DNA from 2 places in the Micromonospora sp. WMMD714 genome. Region 1 is predicted to be linked to the other one. Evidence: predicted binding sites of a transcription regulator. Region 1 holds the regulator's gene; the other holds the start of a gene.
The links. Region 1 encodes HrcA, which represses chaperone genes, less so after heat shock. Its sites were predicted from a motif close to GGTTNGCACNCTCNNNNNGAGNGTGCNAACC; they were not measured.
Positions count from the first base shown of each region.

Region 1 (11,568 bases):
GGGGCCGGGCCGTGGACGGTGTTCTGGAAGATCACCTTCCCGTTGCTGCGGCCGGTCTTCGGCATCCTCGTGGTGCTCTCCACGATCTGGGACTTCAAGGTCTTCACCCAGCAGTTCGTGCTGGCCGGCGGCACCCAGGACCGGCCGACGTTCATGCTCTCCCTCTACTCGTACGCCGAGGCGTTCTCGCCGCCGCCCAGGTACGGCGTGGGTTCGGCCATTGCGGTCGTCCTCACGCTGATCCTGCTGCTGGTGACCGGCCTGTACGTCCGGATGGTGCTCAGGCAGGAGGACGGGTCGTGAAGAAGGAGGACGGGTCGTGAAGAAGGTCGCCCTCAACGGCGCCGGCCTGCTGGTGGCGCTGTTCGCCGCGTTCCCGGTCTACTGGATGGTCGCCACCTCGCTGAAGCCGAACCGGGAGATCTTCTCGGCCACCCCCCGGCCGGTGCCGGCGCACCCCACCCTGGAGCACTACCGGGAGATCCTCACCGGCAACCTGATCCCCGGCGTGACCTTCGCCGACTTCTTCGGCAACAGCGTGCTGGTGGCGGTGAGCACCGTCCTGCTCAGCGGCCTGGTCGCGCTGCTGGCCGCGACGGCGGTGGCCCGGTTCCGGTTCCGGCTGCGGACCAGCTTCCTGATCATGCTGCTGGTGGTCCAGATGATCCCGCTGGAGGCGCTGGTCATCCCGCTGTTCCTGATGATCCAGCGGCTCGGCCTCTACAACACCCTGCCCAGCCTGGTCCTGACCTACCTGGGCTTCTCGCTGCCGTTCGCGGTGTGGATGCTGCGCGGTTTCGTCGCGGCGGTGCCGAAGGAGCTGGAGGAGGCCGCCGCGATCGACGGGGCGAGCCGGTCACAGATCTTCCGGAAGGTCCTCTTCCCGCTGGTCGCGCCCGGGCTGGTGGCGACCAGCATCTTTTCCTTCATCACCGCCTGGAACGAGCTGATCTTCGCGCTGACCTTCGTCAACGACCAGAGCCGGTACACCCTCCCGGTGGCGATGACGTTCTTCTTCGGCCGGGACGACACCGCCTGGGGTTCGGTGATGGCGGCCTCCACCCTGTTCACCCTGCCGGTGATCGTCTTCTTCCTGCTGGTCCAGCGGCGGATGGTCACCGGCCTGGTGGCCGGCGCCGTCAAGGGCTGATGGCGACCGGCCTGGTGGCCGGCGCCGTCAAGGGCTGAGGTGGCCACCGGCCTGGTGGCTGGCGCCGTCGAGGGCTGAGGCGCACGGCGGCGGACCGCCGGGGGTCGTAGGCTGAGATCATGACGGGCAGGGTGGCGGCGGTGAATATCGGCGTGGTGACCGAGGCGCGGTGGGCGGGCGCCGCGAGCGGGCGCAGCGGCATCGACAAGCGGCCGGTCGACGGCCCGGTGTCGGTGCGCGCCGACGGCGTGGCCGGTGACTTCATCGGCGAGCGTGCCCACCACGGCGGCCCCGACCAGGCGGTCTACGCCTACGCGCAGGAGGACGCGCGGTGGTGGGCGGCCGAGCTGGGCCGCGACGTCCGCCCCGGCGGGTTCGGGGAGAACCTGACCACCTGGGCGGTGGACGTGACCGACGCGGTGATCGGTGAACGCTGGGCGGTCGGGTCGACGCTGCTCCAGGTGACCAAGCCGCGTACCCCGTGCACCACCTTCGCCGGCTTCTGGGGGGTGCCCGACCTGATCAGGCGGTTCACCGTCGGGGCCAGACCGGGGGCGTACCTGCGGGTGCTGCGGGCGGGCGTGGTCACCGCCGGGGATCCGGTCGAGGTGGTGGACCGCCCGGCGCACGGGGTGACCGTCGGCGAGGTGTTCCGGGCGATGAGCCTGGAGCCGGAGCTGCTGCCCCGGCTGCTCACCGCCGACGAGCTGCCCGGGCCGACGATGGACAAGGTCCGCCGCCGGTTGACGGCCCCCGGCTGACCCCACCGCACCGGCCCGCCACCGGGCTCAGGCCCGCCACCGGGTTCAGGCCCGCCGCTGGGTTCAGGAAAACCGCCGGCTTCAGGAACGCCGCCGGTTTCAGGCCGGGTCGGCGAAGACCTCGGCCAGCACCCGGGCGCCGGTGGGCCGGTCGTCGGACACCTTCGCCCACCGGCCGTTGTCGGCGCTCCACTCCAGGCCGTCGAAGCGGACCCGCTTCACCCCGTGGTCGGGGGCGTGCGAGACCAGCCAGTGCGCGTACCGCCAGCCGTCGCGGGCGTCCGTCGCGGGCACCGTCACGTCGGTCAGCTCGGCCACCACACCGGCGTCGGGCAACCCCCAGTCCAGGGTGAGGCCGCGGGTCAGCTCGGCCGCCGCCTCCTGCCCGCGCATCACCGGGGTACGCCCGACCGTGCAGGCCACCGCGCCGGTCGCCTCGCCGAGCAGGGCCCGGGCCAGCACCTGGGACTCGTCCGCCCACTTCTGGTACGCCTTCGGGTACGCCGACCGCTGCACCGCCTGGGCGGCGTCGGTGACCTCCATCCGCTCCCAGCCACGGACCTTCTTCAACGCCTGGTAGAACCGCTTCGCCGCGTACCGTTCGTCGCGGATCTGGTCCGGGGTGCCCCAGCCCTGGCTGGGGCGCTGCTGGAACAGGCCGAGCGAGTCCCGGTCACCGTGGGCGAGGTTACGCAGCCCCGACTCCTGGTACGCGGTGGCCAGGGCGACCACCACGGCCTGCTCGGGCATCTGCCGCTGCATGCCGATCGCGGCGATGGTGGCCGCGTTGGCCATCTGCTCGGCGTCCAACCGGACGGTGCCGTCGGCCTGGACGGTGCAGCTACGGCCCGCGAGAGGAAGCCGCAGCTCCCCGTCGAGCTGTCGGACTCCCCAGCCTCCGACGATGGCGAACAACGCCACCACGACACCGGCTGCCACGAATGTCCGCGTCCGCACCCGCACCTCCTGTTTCGGCGTTCGCCTAGCGTACGTCGCCGAGTCGCGCTCCCGGGTCGGTCGACCGGTTCACGTTCCCGCGCGGAATCGGAAGAAACCAGGTCAATCCCGGGGCACCCAGGCCGCGTCCCGCTTCTCCCGGAACGCCGCCACCCCCTCCCGGCCCTCGTCCGACAGGAAGTAACCGGTGGAGCGGGCGGACAGCTCGGCGACCTCCGCGCGCAGGTCGGTGGCGGCCGGCCGGCGCAGCAGCTCCTTCGTCCCCGCCAGCGCCCCCGGCGCTCCCCGCACCAGCGAGGCGCAGTACCGGGCCACCGCCGCGTCCAGCTCGTCGGCCGGCACGGCGGCGGTCACCAGGCCCACCTCGGCGGCCCGTCGGCCGTCGAAGGTGTCGCCGGTCAGGTACAGCTCGGCGGCGGCCCGGGGGTGCAGCCGGGGCAGCACGGTCGCCGAGATCACCGCCGGGATCACCCCGATCCGCACCTCGGTGAAGGCGAACGTCGCCTCCCGCGCGCAGACCGCCAGGTCGGCCGCCGCGATCAGGCCCAGCCCGCCGGCCCGTGCCGGCCCGGCCACCCGCGCCAGCACCGGCTTCGGGCACTCCCGGAGGGCCACCAGCACGTCACCGAGCATCCCGGCCGGCACCGACCCGCTGGCGTACGCGGCCGCCGTCTCCTTCAGGTCGGCCCCGGAGCAGAAGACCGGGCCGGTGTGGTCCAGCACGACCATCCGGACCGCGTCGTCGGCGACCGCCGTGGCGATCCCGGCCAGCAGCTCGGTCATCAGCGCGGTGGACAGCGCGTTGCGGTTGTGCGGGCTGTCCAGGGTGAGCGTGGTCACCCCACGGGCCGTGGCGACCCGCACGAGTCGGTCGGGAGAGGTCATGCCGGGCACACTAGTGGCCATGCCCGGCGTCCTTCCAGATGGTGAGACCGTTCCCGTCGACGGCGCGCTGCCCGGCACCGCGCTGCGGGCCGTCGGTGAGCGCGGTTTCGGCGTCTACCTGCACGTGCCGTTCTGCGCCAGCCGCTGCGGCTACTGCGACTTCAACACCTACACCGCCGCCGAGCTGGGCGGGGGCGTCAGCCGGGAGTCGTACGCCGACACGGTGCTGGCCGAGCTGGCGCTCGCCGCCCGGGTGCTCGGCGACACCCCACCGCCCCGGGTCGACACGGTCTTCGTCGGCGGTGGCACCCCGACCCTGCTGCCCGCCGACGACCTGGCCCGGCTGCTCGACGGCATCGACCGCACCTGGGGGCTGGCCGCCGACGCCGAGGTGACCACCGAGGCCAACCCCGAGTCGGTCACCCCCGGGTCGCTGAAGACCCTGCGGGCCGCCGGCTACACCCGGATCTCGCTGGGCATGCAGTCCGCCGCCGCCGGAGTGCTGGCGGTCCTCGACCGCACCCACCGCCCGGGCCGGGCCGTCGAGGCCGCCCGGGAGGCCCGCGACGCCGGGTTCGACCACGTCAACCTGGATCTGATCTACGGTACGCCGGGGGAGTGCGCCGAGGACTTCGCCGCCTCGCTCGACCAGGTGGTCGCCGCCGGGGCCGACCACGTCAGCGCGTACGCCCTGATCGTGGAGGACGGCACCCGGCTGGCCGCCCGGATGCGGCGCGGTGAGCTGCCGTACCCCTCCGACGACGTGGCGGCGGACCGCTACCTGGCCGCGGAGGCCGCCCTCGACGCCGCCGGTTTCTCCTGGTACGAGGTGTCCAACTGGGCGCGCACCGAGGCGGCCCGGTGCCGGCACAACCTGCTCTACTGGACCGGCGCCGACTGGTGGGGCCTCGGCCCCGGGGCGCACAGCCACGTCGGCGGGGTGCGCTGGTGGAACGTCAAGCACCCCACGACGTACGCGCAGCGGCTCGCCGCCGGCCACTCACCCGGCCTGGCCCGCGAGGTGCTCACCCCGGACGAGATGCACACGGAGGACGTGATGCTGCGGCTGCGGCTCGCGTCCGGGCTGCCGTTGGCCGCGCTGGACGACGCGGGCCGGGCCGGTGCCGACCGGGCGCTCGCCGCCGGGCTGCTGGACCCGGTGGCCTACCCGCGGGGGCGGGCGGTGCTCACCCTGCGTGGCCGGCTGCTGGCCGACGCGGTGGTCCGTGACCTGCTGCCCTGAGCGCGCCACCGGACCGGCCGGCGGCGACACCGGGCCGACCCGTCGAGACGACCACCCGTCGACCCGCACCACCGGCCTGCGGCAGGGGCCGGCGCGCAGGCGGTACCCGGCCGGCCGGGGGAGCGGCCGGCCGGGGCTCACTTGATGAAGTTGGCGGACATCGGGTAGCGGTAGGCCTGACCCTCGTTCGCCTTCATGCCGGCGATGATCCCGAACAGGATCTGGATCACCACGACCGCGATGCTGGGCAGGAAGAGCAGGCACCAGCTCACGAAGAGCAGCACGAACGCGATGATCGACCAGAGGATCTGGAAGTTCAGCGCGGCCAGCGCCTGCGCCCGGACGGCGGGCGACTGCTGCCCGCGTACCAGGTAGGCGATCAGCGGGGCGACGAAGCCGAGCGGGCCGAAGCTGATCAGCGCACCGGCGGCCCCGCCGAAGTGCGCGACCAGCGCCCAGGTCTTGTCCTCGCTGTTGGCGTACCCGCCGGTCGGTGCGCCGTACGTGCCGGCGGTCGGATATCCGCCACCCGCCGGCGGGTAGCCACCCGGCGGGCCGTAGCCGCCCGACGGCGGCTGGTCACCGGGGGGTGGGGGATACCCCCCGGGTGGGGGATAGCCGCCCGACCCCGGGGCACCGGACAGTGGTGCGGTGGGCGGCTCGTATGGCGAGCCCTGGCCAGCGGTCGGGTCCGGCGGGAAGCCGTCCCCCGCGCCGGGCGGGCGAGGTGGTTCAGTCATGCCGTCACGGTAGGGGCTGCCGGCAAGGGCGCACCAGAGCGACACTGGTGACGTTGGCCTCGACGTTCGGTCAGCGACCGGTCCGGCCGCCCGCCGGAGCCGGCCGGACCGACGGTCCGTCGTTGATCATCGCGGCGGCGGTACTGCCGACGTAGACTGGCACTCGCTACAGTCGAGTGCCAGAGCGGTTGCCGGGGCAGCGGCTGCCCCGGTCGACGTGCACCAGGAGGTGGGAGATGGGTCTCGACGACCGCAAGCTGGCCGTGTTGCGGGCGATCGTCGAGGACTACGTCGCCACGCAGGAGCCTGTCGGCAGCAAGACGCTGGTCGAGCGGCACCAGCTCGGGGTCTCCCCGGCGACCGTCCGCAACGACATGGCGGTGCTGGAGGAGGAGGGCTACATCCGGCAGCCGCACACCAGCGCGGGCCGGGTGCCCACCGACCGCGGCTACCGCCTCTTCGTCGACCGGCTCTCCCGGGTCAAGCCGCTCAGCCCGGCCGAGCGCCGGGCCATCGAGCGCTTCCTGGTCGGCGCGGTCGACCTGGACGACGTGGTGCACCGCACCGTACGCCTGCTGGCGCAGCTCACCCGGCAGGTCGCCGTGGTGCAGTACCCGTCGCTGGCCCGGTCGTCGGTGCGCCACCTGGAACTGGTGCCGATCTCCACCACCCGGCTGATGCTGGTCATGATCGCCGACACCGGGCGGGTCGAGCAGCGGCTGGTCGAGCTGCCCGCACCGGTTCCCGCCGACGACGTCACCGACCTGCGCCGGCTGGTCAACGAAAAACTGGTCGGGAGTCGGTTGTCCGACACTCCGCCGCTGGTGCAGGCACTGGTCGACGAGAGCGCGCCGCACCTGCGCGGCGCGATGACCACCCTCTCCACCGTGCTGCTGGAAACCCTGGTGGAGCGCACCGAGGAGCGGCTCGCGCTGGCCGGCACCGCCAACCTCACCCGGGGTGGCCTGCTCGACTTCCAGGGCTCGCTGCGACCCATCCTGGAGGCGCTCGAAGAGGAGGTCGTGCTGCTCAAGCTGATCGGCGAGGCGGAACCGAGCACCACCCGGGTACTGATCGGCGACGAGAACGAGGTGGACAACCTCCGCGCCGCCTCGGTGGTCAGCACCGGGTACGGCCCGGGCAGCACCATCGTCGGCGGGCTGGGCGTGCTCGGCCCGACCCGGATGGACTACCCCGGCACCATCGCCACGGTGCGTGCCGTGGCACGCTACGTGGGCGAGCTGCTGGCCCAGAACTGACCAGTCAGGGCCGACGGCCGGCTCCGGCCGCCGACCGGCGCAACGCGAGACGAACATGAGGACACGGAACGCAGTGGCCAGGGACTACTACGGCATTCTCGGGGTGAGCCGGGAAGCCTCCGACGACGAGATCAAGCGCGCCTACCGCAAGCTGGCGCGGCAGTTCCACCCGGACGTCAATCCGGACCCGGAGGCACAGGAGAAGTTCAAGGACATCAACGCCGCGTACGAGGTCCTCTCGGACGACCGGAAGCGGCAGATCGTCGACCTGGGCGGCGACCCGCTCGCCCCGGGCGGCGGGGGCGCGGGCGGCCCCGGTGGCCCCGGCGGGGCGGGACCGTTCGTCGGCTTCCAGGACATCATGGACGCCTTCTTCGGCGGCGCGGCGGGTGGCGCGCGGGGTCCGCGCCCGCGTACCCGGCCGGGTGCCGACGCGATCCTGCGGCTGGAACTGGACCTGCACGAGACCGCCTTCGGTGTCGAGGCCCCGATCACCGTCGACACCGCCGTGCTCTGCACCACCTGCTCCGGGGCGGGCACCGCGGCCGGCACCCACCTGGCGACCTGCGAGGCGTGCGGTGGCCGGGGCGAGGTGCAGTCGGTGCAGCGCACCTTCCTCGGCCAGGTCGTCTCGGCCCGGCCGTGCACCGTCTGCCAGGGCTACGGCACCACCATCCCGCACCCCTGCCCCACCTGCGCCGGCGACGGCCGGGTGCGGACCCGCCGCTCGCTGACCGTCAAGATCCCGGCCGGGGTCGAGGACGGCATGCGGATCCGGCTGGCCCAGCAGGGCGAGGTCGGCCCGGGCGGCGGCACCGCCGGTGACCTCTACGTCGAGATCCACGAGCGCCCGCACGACGTCTACTCCCGCAAGGGCGACGACCTGCACTGCCGGGTCACCGTCCCGATGACCGCCGCCGCGCTGGGCACCCGGCTCACCATCAAGACGCTGGACAGCGAGGAGACCGTCGACGTCAAGGCCGGCACCCAGCCCGGCAGCACGCTGCGGCTGCGCGCCCGGGGCGTACCGCACCTGCGCGGCACCGGCCGGGGTGACCTCTACGTCCACCTCGACGTGCGGACCCCCACCAAGCTCGACGCCGACCAGGAGAAGATGCTGCGGGACTTCGCCAAGACCCGGGGCGAGGAGGTCGCCGAGCTGAGCAAGCAGGGCGGCTTCTTCTCCCGGATGCGCGACGCCTTCAACGGCCACGCCTGACCGCTCCGGTTTCGCCCCGGTCACGCCTGTCCGGTTCGGGTGTGCCCCGGTCACGTCGGTCCGGTCGGGGTGCGCCCGGCTGTGCGTGCCGGGTCCGGGTGCGCCCCGGCCGTGCCTGTCCGGTCCGGGTGCGCCCCGGTCACGTCTGCCCGGTTCGTGCGTGCCCCGGCCGTGCGCGCCCGGTCCGGATTCGGGTGTGCCCGGCCGAGCCTTGCCGGTCCTGGTCGGGGCAGGCGCCTGGCACGTCTGCCCGGCCGGGAGCCGGGTCGACCCGGGTGCGCCCCGGCCGGTTAGCCTGACCGTCGTGTCCGCGTCACTGTTCCTGGTCGAGTCGCTGCCCACCGCCGACCAGTTCATCCTGGACGGCCCCGAGGGGCATCACGCCGCCACCGTGCAGCGGGTACACGTCGGCGAGGAACTGCTGCTCGCCGACGGTCGGGGCGGCACCGCGGCCGCCGTGGTCACCGCCGTCGGCCGGGGCACCCTCGACCTCACCGTCACCTCCCGGGGGTACGTCGACGCGGACGTCCCCCGGCTGGTCGTGGTACAGGGCATCGCCAAGGGCGACCGGGGCGAGCTGGCGGTACAGGCGATGACCGAGGTGGGGGTGGACGAGATCGTGCCCTGGTCGGCGTCCCGCTCGGTGGTGCAGTGGCGCGGCGACCGGGGCGTACGGGCTCGGGCGAAGTGGGTGGCGACGGCGCGGGAGGCGACCAAGCAGGCCCGTCGGGCACGGCTGCCGGTGATCGCCGGGGCACCGGACGAGTCGACCACCGTGGTGGCCCGACGGGTCGCCGGGGCGGCAGCGGCGTTCGTGCTGCACGAAGAGGCCGACGAACGTCTCACCACGGTCGAGTTGCCGGCCACCGGCGAGATCGTCCTGGTGGTCGGCCCGGAAGGCGGCGTCGCCCCGACCGAACTGGCCACCTTCACCGAGGCCGGTGCCCGTTCGGTACGCCTAGGTCCGACCGTGCTGCGCACCTCCACCGCCGGCGTAGCGGCCCTCAGCGTCCTCGCCACCCGCCTCTCCCGCTGGTAACCCCACCCGCCCCCAGCTCCTCCCCGCCCGGCCTCGCCTCGTCTCCCAGCCCGGCCCCATCTCCCGGCCCGGCCCCGGCTCCTCCCGCCTGGCCCGGCTCCTCCCGCCTGGCCCGGCTCCTCCCGCCTGGCCCGGCTCCCCGCCCGGCCCCGCCCTCCCCGGTGATCAAGAGGTTTAAGCCACCCCACCACGCCCACCCCGCCCCAAATCTCTTGATCACCAACCATCAACGCCGACTGCCGCGAGGTAGCCCCGGTGATCAAGAGGTTTGGGTCGTCCTGAGGGCTTGAGGTTGACGTAAACCTCTTGATCACCGGGGAGGGCGGGGCGGGCCGGGGAGGGCGGGCCGGGCCGGGGATGGGGAGGGAGGGCGAGGGAGGGCGAGGGGGATGGGGTGGGTGGGAGAGGAGGGGTGTGGGTGGGGGAGTGGGGGGAGTGGGGGTGGTACCTAGACTGGGTGGATGGGAGACGACTGTCTGTTCTGCCGCATTGTCGCCGGGGAGATTCCGGCCACCATCGTCCGGGAGACCGGCACCACCCTCGCCTTCCGCGACATCGGCCCGAAGGCGCCGGTGCACGTGTTGATCATCCCCAAGGAGCACTACGTCGACGTGGTGACGCTCGCCCAGGGCGACCCGGGGCTGGCCGGCGAGGTGCTGGCCACGGCCGCTGCGGTGGCCGAGGACGAGGGACTGACCGGCGACGGCTTCCGACTGATGTTCAACACCGGCCCGTACGGCGGCCAGGAGGTCTTCCACGTGCACGCCCACCTGCTCGGCGGTGCCCCCCTCGGCCCGATGCTGGCCCGGGACCTGGCGTGACCCCCGCCGCGCGGGGATCTCTGCGGGTCGGTGGGCGCGGGCACGGGACGCCCGCCGGGTGGGGGCACGTGACGCCCGCCGGGTGGGGGCACGGGGCGGCCGGTGGGCCGGGGGGCGTGACGACCGGTCGGGCGGGGGACGTGACGGTCGAGGGTCGGGGCAGGTGACGGCCGGTGGCCCGGAATCCGGGGTGACCGCCGGGGCGGGAGTGGACGTCGCCGGGCCGGGCGTGCACCAGCGGATGGTGCGGATGGTGCAGCGGGTCCAGGCGCAGGCCAGGGTGCCCGCCCTGGCGGTGGCGTTGCACCGGGCCGACCGTCCACTCTGGGCGTACCAGGTGGGCGGGACCGGCACCGACGCCGCGCTCGGCCCGGCGACCCGGTTCCGGATCGGCTCGGTCACCAAGACCTTCACGTCGGTGCTGGTGATGCAGTGCCGGGACGCCGGCCTGCTCGACCTGGACGATCCGCTGGGCCGGCACCTGGAGCTGCCGGCGCACGGCGAGCTGACGGTACGCCGGCTGCTGTCGCACACCGCCGGGCTGCAACGCGAGCCGTACGGCGACGTCTGGGACACCCTGCGTGCGCCGCAGCTGGACGAGCTGGTCGCCGACCTGGCCCGGGTCGAGCGGGTGCTGCCCGCCGGCCGCCGCTACCACTACTCCAACCTGGGGATGGCGCTGCTCGGCCGGCTGGTCGGCGTGCTGTGCGGCGGGACCTGGGCCGAGGTGCTGGCCGAGCGGGTGCTCACCCCGCTGGGGCTGGCCGACACCTCGGTCGACCCGGGGCCGTCGGCGGCGACCGGATTCCTGGTCGACGCGTACTCCGACGAGGCGCATCCGGAGCCGCCGACCGACTTCGGTGCGGTCGGCCCGGCCGCCCAGCTGTGGAGCACCGCCACGGACATGGCCCGGTGGGCGGCGTTCCTGGCCGACCCGGCGGCGCTGGACCCGACCGGGGCGGTGCTCGCCCCGACCACCCTGGACGAGATGCGCTGGCCGGTGACCACCACCGACGAGACCGCCTGGTCGGCGGGCTTCGGGCTGGGACTGATCCTGGTCCCGTACCCGGAGCGGGTGGTGCACGTGGGGCACGACGGGGCGATGCCCGGCTTCCTGGCCGGGGTCTACGGCCGGCGGGGCGGTGACGGTACGGCGGGGGCGATGGGCTGTGCGGTGCTCGCCTCCTCGGGCACCGCCGCCGAGGCGTTGGAGCTGCCGCACCGGCTGCTGGCCGCCGCCGCCGAGCACGATCCGGCGGACATCGTTCCGTGGCGTCCCGGTCCGGGTGCGCCCGGACCGTTGCGCGGGTTGCTCGGCCGGTGGTGGGGCGAGGGCTTCGAGTACGTCTTCTCCTGGCACGACGGGGCGTTGCGGGCCCGGGGAGCGGACGACCCGGCGGGCAGGCCGCCGGCGGTCTTCGCGCCGGTGCCCGGCTCGGCGGACGTGTTCCGGACCGTCTCCGGGCGGGAGACCGGGGAGCTGCTGCGGCTCAC
Region 1 is NZ_CP120744.1:80,034-91,601, reverse strand. Features, by position in the region: gene O7625_RS00415 (sugar ABC transporter permease) at 1-303, shown strand, start outside; gene O7625_RS00410 (carbohydrate ABC transporter permease) at 320-1,150, shown strand; gene O7625_RS00405 (MOSC domain-containing protein) at 1,270-1,911, shown strand; gene O7625_RS00400 (hypothetical protein) at 2,011-2,874, opposite strand; gene O7625_RS00395 (enoyl-CoA hydratase-related protein) at 2,971-3,753, opposite strand; gene hemW (radical SAM family heme chaperone HemW) at 3,773-4,996, shown strand; gene O7625_RS00385 (DUF4870 domain-containing protein) at 5,134-5,736, opposite strand; gene hrcA (heat-inducible transcriptional repressor HrcA) at 5,973-6,995, shown strand; gene dnaJ (molecular chaperone DnaJ) at 7,069-8,214, shown strand; gene O7625_RS00370 (16S rRNA (uracil(1498)-N(3))-methyltransferase) at 8,519-9,253, shown strand; gene O7625_RS00365 (histidine triad nucleotide-binding protein) at 9,715-10,074, shown strand; gene O7625_RS00360 (serine hydrolase domain-containing protein) at 10,316-11,568, shown strand, end outside.

Region 2 (11,568 bases), 570 kb from region 1:
CTCCTGGGACTTCACCCAGGTCGACCGCTGACCGCACGCCGCCGGACAGCCGACCGCCGCCGCCCGGCAGCCGCGCCCGCCGCCGCCCGGCAGCCGACCGTCGACCGCCCGCCGCCGGACAGCCGAACGGCCCGCCTGCGGTGGGCCGGCGGGCCGTTGGTCGCGCGTGCACGGGTCAACTGCGGCGCATGACCCGCCAGGTGGCGTAACCGCCCGCGCCGAGCGCGAGCAGGAAGACCGCCCAGACCACTGTGGTGCTGACCCCGACCGACGGGCCGGAGGCGGCCCCGGCCTGGGCGGCGGCGACCAGCGAGTCGTTCTGCGCGGCCGGGATCGCGGCCGGCGGCATCTGCTGCCAGCGGACCAGCCCGGTGCTCTCCAGCATGGCCATGTGGTCGCCCACGAACTTGTTGGCCTCGTCGGCGAGCTTGCGCACGGTGTTGTCCCGGGTGCTGGCCCGTACCGCGCCGATCACCGGGAAGATCTTGCCGTGCGCCAGCCGGAGCCGGGTCACGAAGATCTGGTCGAACTGAGCGCCGGAGGCGTTCTGCATCTCGGTCAGCCACCCCTTCTGCTCGGTGGTGGGATCGGTCGGCAGCGTCGCGCCCAGCTTGTTGGCGGCCTGCACCACCAGCTCGTCGAGGACGCCGTGCTGACGGGCGATCTCCGCGCCGACCTCCCGTACCCGCGCGGACTGGCCCTTCTCGGCGGCCATCGTGCCGGCCGGCATCTCCCACAGGCCGGCCAACCGGACGCCGTTGAGCAGCGTCATGTCGGCGGCGTTCAACTGGACGCCGGGTGCGGCGACCGCCATGCCGGGTAGCACGACCAGACCGGTCAGGAAGGTGACGAGCAGCACCGCCACCCGGTGGGTCCGGTGCCCTCGCCGACGACGTACGGAATCCAGCGGTGCCATGCTGCGGTGCCTCCTCGATCCGGGCCGACCTGTCCTGCCGGGCAGCGAACCGCCCGGCTGCCCTCCGCCCACTGGTACGGACCGTCGGGCCGATCGGTTCATCCGGCCGGTCAACTCGCCCGGACGGGGCCGGACCAGGGCGGCGGGGAAGGCCGGCGGGACGCCGCGCGGCGGCAGCTCAGCCCACGTCGAGGGGGTCGGCGAGGAGCCGTTCGAAGGCGAGTTCGGCCGCGCCGATCAGCGCCGCGTCGTCACCGAGCTTGGGGGTGCGCAGCCGGACGTGTTCCAGGCAGGCGGGCAGCCCGGTCTCGTTGAGCCGGCTGCGGACCTGGGCGGCGGCGGCCAGGTAGAGGTCCCGCATGGTGCCGCCGAAGATGACCATCTCGGGGTTGAAGATGTTGACCAGGTTCGCCACCCCGAAGCCGAGCCAGTCCCCGGCGTGTCGTACCGCGGTCTGGGCGCGGGCGTCGCCCCGGTCGGCGGCGTCGAAGACGGCCAGCAGCGCCTCGCGGCCCCGGGCGTCGGACCGGCCGGCGGCCCGGAGCAGCCCGTACTCGCCGATCTGGGTTTCCCAGCAGCCCCGCGAGCCGCACTCGCAGGGGGTTCCGTCGCGCACCACCACCATGTGCCCGACCTCGCCGCCGTACCCGCCGTGACCGGTCAGCCGCCGGCCCCCGGCGATGATGCCGGCACCGACGCCGACGTCCCCGTAGAGGTAGATGACGTTGTCGCAGCCGGCGGCGACACCCCGGGCGTGTTCGGCGAAGGCGGCGACGTCGGCCACGTTGCCGACGGTGACCGGCAACTCCACGCCCACCTCGGCGGCGAGCGCCGCGCCGATCGGCTCGTCCACCCATCCGGTGGTGGGGCCGAGCCGGACCAGCCCGTCGGCCTTGCGGACCATGCCGCAGACGGCGACGCCGGCGCCGACGCAGATGGACCCGGCGGGCACCCGTTCCCGCATCTGCTTGAGCGCGCCCGCCAGCATCGGGGTGGTCTCCGCAGCGTCCAGGTCGCGCGGCCGGTCCAGCTCACGGCGGTCGAGCACCTCGCCGCCGAGTCCGACCCGCGCGGCCCGCAGCCGGTCCACCTCGATCGAGTACGCGTACGCGTAGACCCGGGCCGACTCGGGCCGGACGACCAGCGACGGTCGTCCGGCCCGGCCGGTCTCCTTCGGTGTCCCCTCGCTGACCAGCCCGGCGCCGGCCAGGTCGGCGGTGAGCGCGCCGATGGTGCTGCGGTTGAGCCCGAGGGCGGTGGTGAGTTCCGCGCGGGAGGTGGCGCCGTGCACGTGGACGTGCCGGAGCAGCGCCCCGAGGTTCTGCCGCCGGATCTCGTCCTGGCTCGGTCCTACCCGCATCGTCGCTGGCACCCCATGTCCCGCCGGTGGCGTCCGCGGATCAGCGGGTGCCGGAGGCGGCGGCCCGGCGGCGCGACAGCGCGTCCACGCTGGCGGCGAGGAGCAGCACCACGCCGGTGACCACGTACTTCACCCCGGCGCTGTAACCCATCAGGCCCATCCCGTTGTCGATGACGGCGACCACCGCACCACCGAGTACGGCGTCGAGGACCCGGCCCTTGCCGCCGAAGAGGCTGGTGCCGCCGATCACCGCCGCGCCGACGGCGTAGAGCAGCACGTTGCTGCCGCCGGTGTTCGGGTCCACCGAGTTGGCCCGGCTCGCCGCGACGATGCCGCCGATGGCCGCCATGGACGAGCAGATCACGAAGACCGAGATCCGGATCCGGTCGACGTTGATGCCGGCCCGGCGGGCGGCCTCCTTGTTGCCGCCGACGGCGTAGACGTGCCGGCCGTAGCTGGTGCGCTGGAGCACGAAGGTCCAGACGATCAGCAGCACCGCGATGACCGGCACCACGATCGGCACGCCCTTGAGCGAGTTGATCAGGACGTTGCGGCTGCGCTCCTGGTTGAGGATGTAGACCGCGATGCCGAGGATCAGGGTCAGCCCGCCGATCCGGGCGAGCACCACCGCCATCGGGTCGGCGGTGAGGCCCCGGGCCAGCCGCTTGCGGTGCCGCAGCAGCTGCACGGCCGCGTACCCGCCGATCGCGATGGCGGCCAGCGCCCAGCCGAGGGTGGGCGGGAGGTTGCGGTTGGCGATGGCCACCAGCACCTCGTCGTTGACCGGGATGTTGGAGCCTCCGCTGATCAGCATCAGCACGATGCCCTGGAAGGCGAGGAACCCGGCCAGGGTGACCACGAAGGACGGGATGCCGATCTTGGCGACCAGGAAGCCGAGCACGGTGCCGATGACCACACCGGTGAGGATCGCGGCGAGCACCGCCACGTACCAGGGGTAGCCGGCCTTGGTGGCGACGTTGGCCAGGACGGCCGCGCAGACCCCGCTGGCGAAGCCGGCCGAGAGGTCGATCTCGCCGAGCAGCAGGACGAAGACCAGCCCCATGGCGATCAGGGTGACCGCCGCGCCCTGGGTGAACAGGTTGGCGAAGTTGCCGGCGGTGAGGAACGACGGCCGCATGACCGAGAAGACCGTGCAGAGCACGATCAGTCCGAGTACGGCGGGCAGCGCGCCGATGTCGCCGCCGCGTACCCGGCCCCAGTAGCCGCGGAGGTGGCTGCCGACGGTCGGCGACGGCGTGACCGCCGCCGGGCCTTCCTTGCGCACGGCGGTGGTGGTCATCGAACGCCTCCTGGAGTGGTGTCGGCGGGGGCCGCGCCGGTGCCGTTACCGGCGGTGACCGGCTCGCCGGTGAGGCCGAGGTTGCCGGAGCGGCCGGCGGTGATCAGCTCGACGACCTGCGAGTGGGTGATGTCGGTGGTCTTCACCTGGGCCACCATCTGGCCGAGGTAGAGCGCGGCGATCCGGTCGGAGACCGCGAAGACGTCGTTCATGTTGTGCGAGATCAGGACCACGGCCAGGCCGTTGTCGGCCAGCCGGCGGACCAGTTCGAGGACCTGGGCGGTCTGGGCCACGCCCAGCGCGGCGGTCGGCTCGTCGAGGATGACCAGCTTGCTGTTCCAGAGCACCGCCTTGGCGATGGCGACGGTCTGCCGCTGGCCGCCGGAGAGGCTGGATACGTGCTGGCGCAGCGACTTCACCGTCCGTACGGAGAGCCCGGCCAGGGTCTCCGCCGCCATCTGCTCCATGGTCGGCTCGTCGAGCACCAGCCCGCTGTGCTTCTCCCGGCCGAGGAACATGTTCTGCACGATGTCGAGGTTGTCGCAGAGCGCGAGGTCCTGGTAGACGACCTCGATGCCGAGCGTGGCGGCGTCCCGGGGGCTGTTGATGCTCACCGGGCGGCCGTCGAAGAGGAACTCGCCGGCGTCGGCCGGATAGATGCCACTGATGCACTTGACCAGGGTGGACTTGCCGGCGCCGTTGTCGCCGACCAGTGCGGTCACCTCTCCGGCGTGGGCGGCGAGGGCGACGTCGCGCAGGACCTGGACGGGACCGAAGCTCTTGTCGATCCCGCGCAGTTCCAGCAGGGGGGTCGCGGACACGGGGGTCTCCTTCGGACGGAGGGAAGGTCTCGGAGCCCGTCCGGCGGCGAGCGCCGCCCGGCACGAGGTTCCGTGCCGGGCGGCGTCGCGTCGACGGGGTACGACGCTCGTCGTACGGGTCAGCTGATGCCGTTAGCGGTGCAGAGCGCGGCGTACGCGCCGGTGCAGAGCTTGGCCTTGTCGACGTAGCCGTCGGCCACCACGTCCTTGACGGTCGACTTGTCGATCGCCTTCGGCTCCAGCAGGACGGACGGGACGTCCCGGCCGCTCTCCGGGTCCTTGACCGTCTGACCGGTCTCCTTGCGCTCGCCCTTCGCCACCGCGATGGCCAGCTCGGCGGCCGCGTCGGCCTCCTTCTTGACGGCCTTGTAGACGGTCATGCACTGGTCACCGGCGAGGATGTTCTGCAGGCCGGTCACGTCGGCGTCCTGGCCGGTCACCGGGACCTTGCCGTTGAGCTTGTTCTTCTTCAGCACCGAGATGGCCGCGTTGCCGAGGCCGTCGTTGGCGGAGAGCACACCGTCGATCTTGCCGCCGGTCTGGGTGAGCATCTGCTCGAAGATCGTGGCACCCTGCGCCGGGTCCCAGTCCGGCACCGACTGGTCCGGGCCCTTGGTGTACTCCTTCGACTCGAACTTCGGCTTGAGCACCGAGTCGTAGCCGTTCTTGAACAGGGTGGCGTTGTTGTCGGTCGGCGAGCCGTTGAGGTAGGCGACCGTCGGGTTCTTGACGCCCTTCTCGGTCAGGCACTTCGCCAGGCCCTCGCCCTGGAGCTTGCCGACGGCCTCGTTGTCGAAGCTGACGTAGTACTGGGCCGAGCCGCCCAGGGTGAGCCGGTCGTAGTCGATCGTCGCGACACCCTGCGACTTCGCCTTGTCCAGCACGGCCTTGCCGGTGCCGGAGTCCAGGTTGACGATCATCAGGGTGGTGACCCCACCGGTGATCATCTGGTCGGCGATGGTCTGGAAGGCGTTCTTGTCGTTCTGGGCGTTCTGGATGTCCGATTCGACACCGGCGGCGTCGAACGCCTCCTTGAGGAACCTGCGGTCAGCGGTCTCCCAGCGGGCGGAGGACTTGCTGTCCGGCAGGATCACGCCGATCTTCGGCTTCTTGTCGGTGCTGCCGCCGGCCTCGTTGCTCTTGGAGTCGTCGCCACAGGCGGCCATGCTGCCGGTGGCCAGCAGGCCGACGGCGGCGAAGGTGAGGAAGCCCTTGCGCATGTCTGCACGGGTCCTTTCGAGGGTGGGGGAAGGAGTGGTCGGTGTTTTGTTGTGTCCGGCAACGTATTCCCGCTCACATCCCGGGCGCAAGGGTGCCGAGGTCAGAAGTTTGTTGGCGGCGGTAACAATTCAGCAACGCGGTTGTCACCTCCGGGACACCCGTCCGGTAATCACGCTCCGTGTCCGGTCTGCGACCGCTGTCGCCGGCCCGGTCAGCCGGCGGCGATCCGCGCGGTGCCGGCCCCGCTCAGGGCGACCAGGTCGGCCGGGGCGAGTTCGAGCTGCAACCCCCGGCGACCGGCCGAGACGTAGACGGTCCCGTGGGCCAGCGCGGAGACGTCCACCACCGTCGGCAACCGGCGTCGCTGACCGAGCGGGCTGATCCCACCCCGCACGTATCCGGTGCTCCGCTCGGCCACGGCCCGGTCGGCCAGCGCGGCCCGCTTGCCGCCCAGCGCCGCCGCCAGCGCCTTGAGGTCCAGCTCGCCGGTGACCGGGACGACCGCCACCGCCAGCGCCCCGTCCACCTCGACGACCAGCGTCTTGAACACCCGCTCCGGCGGCACCCCGAGCGCCGCCGCGACCAGTGCGCCGTAGTCGGGCGCGTCCGGTGAGACGTCGTACGGATGGGTGCGGTGCGCGATCTTCCGTTTGGTCAGCAGCGCCGTCGCCGCGGTGGCCCGTCCCGCCATGCCGGTCACGCTAGCCGGGCGCACCCGCATCCGCACCCGCGTCCACGCCCGCGTCCACGCCCGCTCCGGCACCCGCGTCCACGCCGGCACCCGCGTCCACGCCCACTCGCGCAGCCGCATCGACGCCCGCGCCCGCATCCGCGACCGGTCTGCCGATCAGCACCGTCGGCGCCCCGGCCACCCGGGTCAGCACCAGGCTGGCCGGGTTCTCCCCGGCCAGCCTGAGGTCCCGGCGCAGCTGTTCGGGCACCAGCGCCGAGCCCCGCTTGAGGATCTCCACCCGGCCGATCCGCCGCTCCCGCAGCAGCGCCCGCAGCCGCTTCAGCGAGAACGGCAGCACGTCGACGATCTCCAGGCAGCGGCCGAACGGGGTCGGCCGCGGGGTGTCGGCGTACAGGTAGGCGATGCTCGGGTCGGCCAGGGTCGCGTCCAGCGTGCCGGCCAGCTCGGCGACCAGGTGCGCCCGGACCACCGCCGGATCCGGGTCGTAGAGGTAGCGGCGCACCGGTCCGACCGTCGCCTCCGCGTCGCCCGCGCCGGTCACCTGGAGGCTGCGCGTCGCCGGTTCGCCCGGGCCGTCCGACGCGCGCTGCCGGGCGGCGGGCCGCTCCGACCGCAGCACGGTCGCCCGGCGGGGCACCCCGGCGAGCGGGCCACCCCAGAGGGCCGCCTCGACCAGGTCGCCGTCGACGCTGACCCACTCCGCTTCGGTCCCGGCCGGGATCCGCGCGTGGTCGAGGCCGGGGGCCACCTTGACCACCGTGTGCGGCACCCGCCCGGCCAGCCCGGTGACGAAGTCCCACGATGGCGAGTAGGCGTCCGGGTCGAAGATCCGTCGTCCGGTGCCGGCCCGCCGGCGGGCCGGGTCGCAGAAGACCGCGTCGACCCGGGTCACGTCGAACGCGGTCGCGTCGCCGCACTCCACGGTGAACATCGCGGCCAGCCCGGCCGCCTCGGCGTTCGCGGCGGCCAGCGCGGCGGTGACCGGGTCGGCCTCCACCCCGTACACCCGGATTCCGGCGCGGGCGGCGGCGAGTGCGTCGGCGCCGAGGCCGCAGCCCAGGTCGGCGAGGGTGTGCACCCCGGCGGCGGCGAGCCGGGCGGCCCGCCGGTCGGCGACCACGCGGCGGGTGGCCTGCTCCAGGCCGGGGCGGGTGAGGAACATCCCGGCGGCCTCCGGACCGAACTTGCCGACCGCCCGGCGGCGCAGCTCGGCCTGGGTCAGCGCGGCGGCGGCCAGCCCGGCCGGCACCCCGCGCGAGCGCAGCGCCGCCGCCGCGACCAGCGGGTCGCCGCCGGCCACCTCGGTCGCCGCAGCGAGCACGGCCGACCCCTCGGGGGTACGCAGGGCGGCGAACTGGTCCAGATCCACCCGCCCATTGTCCGCTCCGGTGCCGGACCGGGGCGACACGGGGAGGTGTCTCGTTGGCACTCTCCTTGACGGAGTGCTAGCCGAGGAATAACCTGCGATTAGCACTCTCACCCCGAGGGTGCCAGCGTCCGGGCCATCCGGTCCGGGTGCTGAACGCCAGGCGGACCGGCACCCGCGACGACGGCCCCGCCCGGTGGCATGTGGCAATTGACGCTGGTCGGACTCTCGGCCGGCAACGAAACCAAGTACCCCAGGAGGGTATGCCCGTGACTACCGCGACCAAGGTTGCGATCAAGCCGCTCGAGGACCGCATCGTGGTCCAGGCGAACGAGGCTGAGACCACCACGGCGTCGGGCATCGTGATCCCCGACACCGCCAAGGAGAAGCCGCAGGAGGGCACCGTCCTCGCCGTCGGCCCCGGCCGGATCGACGACAAGGGCAACCGCGTGCCGCTCGACGTCAAGGTCGGCGACACCGTTCTCTACTCGAAGTACGGCGGCACCGAGATCAAGTACGCCGGCGAGGAGTACCTGGTGCTCTCCGCCCGCGACGTTCTCGCGGTCATCGAGAAGTAACCAACCGATTCCAGTGTCGTCGCCCCGGTCCGGCTCGCCGGGCCGGGGCGACGTCGCTTCGAAGGGACATTCATGGCGAAGATCCTGAGCTTCTCGGACGACGCCCGGCACCTGCTGGAGCACGGTGTCAACGCCCTCGCGGACGCGGTCAAGGTCACCCTCGGCCCGCGCGGGCGCAACGTCGTCCTGGACAAGAAATTCGGTGCGCCCACGATCACCAACGATGGTGTGACCATCGCCAAGGAGATCGAGCTCACCAACCCGTACGAGAACCTCGGCGCGCAGCTGGTCAAGGAGGTGGCGACGAAGACCAACGACGTCGCCGGCGACGGGACCACCACCGCGACCGTGCTGGCCCAGGCCATGGTCCGCGAGGGCCTGCGCAACGTGGCCGCCGGGGCCAACCCGACCGGCCTCAAGCGGGGCGTCGACGCGGCGGCCACCAAGGTCTCCGAGGCGCTGCTCGGCCGGGCCGTGGAGGTGGCCGACAAGGAGTCGATCGCGCACGTCGCGACGATCTCCGCGCAGGACGCCACCATCGGCGAGCTGATCGCCGAGGCGATGGAGAAGGTCGGCCGTGACGGTGTCATCACCGTCGAGGAGGGCTCCACCCTCACCACCGAGCTGGAGGTGACCGAGGGTCTCCAGTTCGACAAGGGCTTCATCTCGCCGAACTTCGTCACCGACGCGGAGTCGCAGGAGTCGGTGCTGGACGACCCGTACATCCTCATCACCACGCAGAAGATCTCGGCGATCGAGGAGCTGCTGCCGCTGCTGGAGAAGGTCCTCCAGAACAGCAAGCCGCTGCTGATCGTCGCCGAGGACGTCGAGGGCCAGGCGCTGTCCACCCTGGTGGTCAACGCGCTCCGCAAGACCATCAAGGTCTGCGCGGTCAAGGCCCCCGGCTTCGGCGACCGGCGCAAGGCGATGCTCCAGGACATGGCGATCCTGACCGGAGCCGAGCTGGTCGCCCCGGAGCTGGGCTACCGGCTCGACCAGGTGGGCCTGGAGGCGCTCGGCACCGCCCGGCGGGTCGTGGTCGACAAGGAGAACACCACCGTCGTCGACGGCGGCGGCAAGTCCGCCGAGGTCACCGACCGGGTCGCCCAGATCCGCAAGGAGATCGAGGCGTCCGACTCCGACTGGGACCGGGAGAAGCTGGCCGAGCGGCTGGCCAAGCTCTCCGGTGGCATCGCGGTCATCAAGGCCGGCGCGGCGACCGAGGTCGAGATGAAGGAGCGCAAGCACCGCATCGAGGACGCGATCGCCGCGACCAAGGCCGCGGTCGAGGAGGGTACGGTCCCCGGCGGCGGCGCCGCGCTGGCCCAGATCCGCTCGGTGCTCGACGACGACCTCGGCCTGACCGGTGACGAGAAGGTCGGCGTCTCGATCGTGCGCAAGGCGCTGGTCGAGCCGCTGCGCTGGATCGCCCAGAACGCCGGCCACGACGGTTACGTGGTGGTGGAGAAGGTCGCCGGCCAGGACTGGGGCCACGGCCTCGACGCCGCCAAGGGCGAGTACGTCGACCTGGTGAAGTCCGGCATCATCGACCCGGTGAAGGTGACCCGCAACGCGGTCACCAACGCCGCGTCGATCGCCGGCCTGCTGCTGACCACCGAGAGCCTGGTGGTCGAGAAGCCGGAGCAGCCGGAGCCGGCCGCCGCCGGTGGGCACGGCCACGGGCACGGCCACGGCCACCAGCACGGCCCGGGTTTCTGACCCCGCGCCAGATCCGGTTCAGGGCGCACCGTCGTACGTCGGCGGTGCGCCCTGACGTATGCGGGGCACCTGCTTACGGAACGGTGACGTGGTTGGCGGCCGGGGCGGTCGATCGACGACACTTGCCCGATGAGCACCCCCCGCGGCTTCGCCGCGCTGGCCGGGGTCACCGCCGCCGTGGTGGCTATCGGTGTCGCCGAGCCGGTCGCCGTCCTCACCGGTCCTCGTTCCGCGCCGCTGATCGCGGTCGGCGGGGTGGTGGTCGACGTGGTGCCCGAGCCGCTCAAACAGTTCGCCATCGACGTCTTCGGCCGGTACGACAAGATCGCCCTGCTGGTCGGCACGGCGGTGCTGCTGGCGGCGTTCGCCGCCGGGATCGGCGTGCTGGCCGCGCGCCGGCTCGCCGTCGGGCTGGCCGGTATCGCGGCGTTCGCCGGCATCGGTGCCGCCGCCGCGCTCACCCGGGCCGGCGCGGATGCCGCCGACGCGCTCCCCGCCCTGGTCGGCGGGGGGTTGGGCGGGCTGGTGCTCTGGGCCTTCGTGGCCGGTCCCTGGCAGCTCGACCCGTGGCCCTGGCAGCCGCCCACCCCGCTACCGGCCGCCCACCCCGGGTCGCTTCCGGCTGGCGGGCCGCCCGTCGGGTCGGAGCCGTCGGAGTCGACCGACCCGGAGTCCCGGCGGCGGTTCCTGCGCGGGGCCGGCCTGCTCGCGGGCACGGCGACGGTGGTGGGGCTGGGTGGGCACTGGCTCGCCGGCCGGCGGGGTGTCTCGGCGGCCCGGGAGGCGGTCGCCCTGCCCACCCCGGCGGTGGCGGCGCCGCCGGTGCCGCCCGGCGCGGACCTGTCCCTGGCCCAGCTCGCCCCCTACACCACCCCGAACGGCGGGTTCTACCGGATCGACACGGCGCTGGTGGTGCCGCAGGTCGACCCGCAGACCTGGCGGTTGCGCATCCACGGTCGGGTGCGTAACCCGATCGAGCTGACCTTCGCCGAGCTGCTGGCCCGGCCGATGGTCGAGCGGTACGTGACCCTGGCCTGCGTCTCCAACGAGGTGGGTGGGGACCTGATCGGCAATGCCCGCTGGCTGGGGGTGCCGATCAGGGCGCTGCTCGACGAGGCCGAGCCGGAGGAGGGGGCCGACCAGGTGGTCGGCCGTTCGGTCGACGGCTGGACCTGCGGCACCCCGACGGCGGTGCTGCGCGACGGCCGGGACGCCCTGCTGGCGGTGGGGATGAACGGCGAGCCGCTGCCGGTCGAGCACGGGTTCCCGGTGCGGATGGTGGTGCCCGGCCTCTACGGGTACGTGTCGGCCTGCAAGTGGGTCACCGAGCTGGAGCTGACCAGCTTCGCCGACTTCGACGCGTACTGGGTGCCGCGGGGCTGGTCGGCGCAGGGGCCGGTGAAGACGCAGTCGAGGATCGACACCCCGCGTCCGCGCAACCGGCTGACCGCGGGTGAGGTGGTGGTGGCGGGGGTGGCCTGGGCACAGCACCGGGGGATCAGCCGGGTGGAGGTGCGGGTGGACGGCGGCCCCTGGCAGGAGGCGACCCTCGCCCCGGCGGTGTCGGTGGACACCTGGGTGCAGTGGTCGTGG
Region 2 is NZ_CP120744.1:648,817-660,384, reverse strand. Features, by position in the region: gene O7625_RS02940 (hypothetical protein) at 1-31, shown strand, start outside; gene O7625_RS02935 (DUF4142 domain-containing protein) at 176-916, opposite strand; gene O7625_RS02930 (ROK family protein) at 1,095-2,276, opposite strand; gene O7625_RS02925 (ABC transporter permease) at 2,317-3,576, opposite strand; gene O7625_RS02920 (ATP-binding cassette domain-containing protein) at 3,573-4,397, opposite strand; gene O7625_RS02915 (substrate-binding domain-containing protein) at 4,517-5,617, opposite strand; gene ybaK (Cys-tRNA(Pro) deacylase) at 5,830-6,309, opposite strand; partial or broken gene O7625_RS02905 (methyltransferase domain-containing protein) at 6,455-7,681, opposite strand; gene groES (co-chaperone GroES) at 7,942-8,256, shown strand; gene groL (chaperonin GroEL) at 8,329-9,975, shown strand; gene O7625_RS02890 (molybdopterin-dependent oxidoreductase) at 10,105-11,568, shown strand, end outside.
Region 2: groES (co-chaperone GroES) is a predicted target of HrcA. The motif match lies at 7,778-7,808, and genes of this name have one in related genera.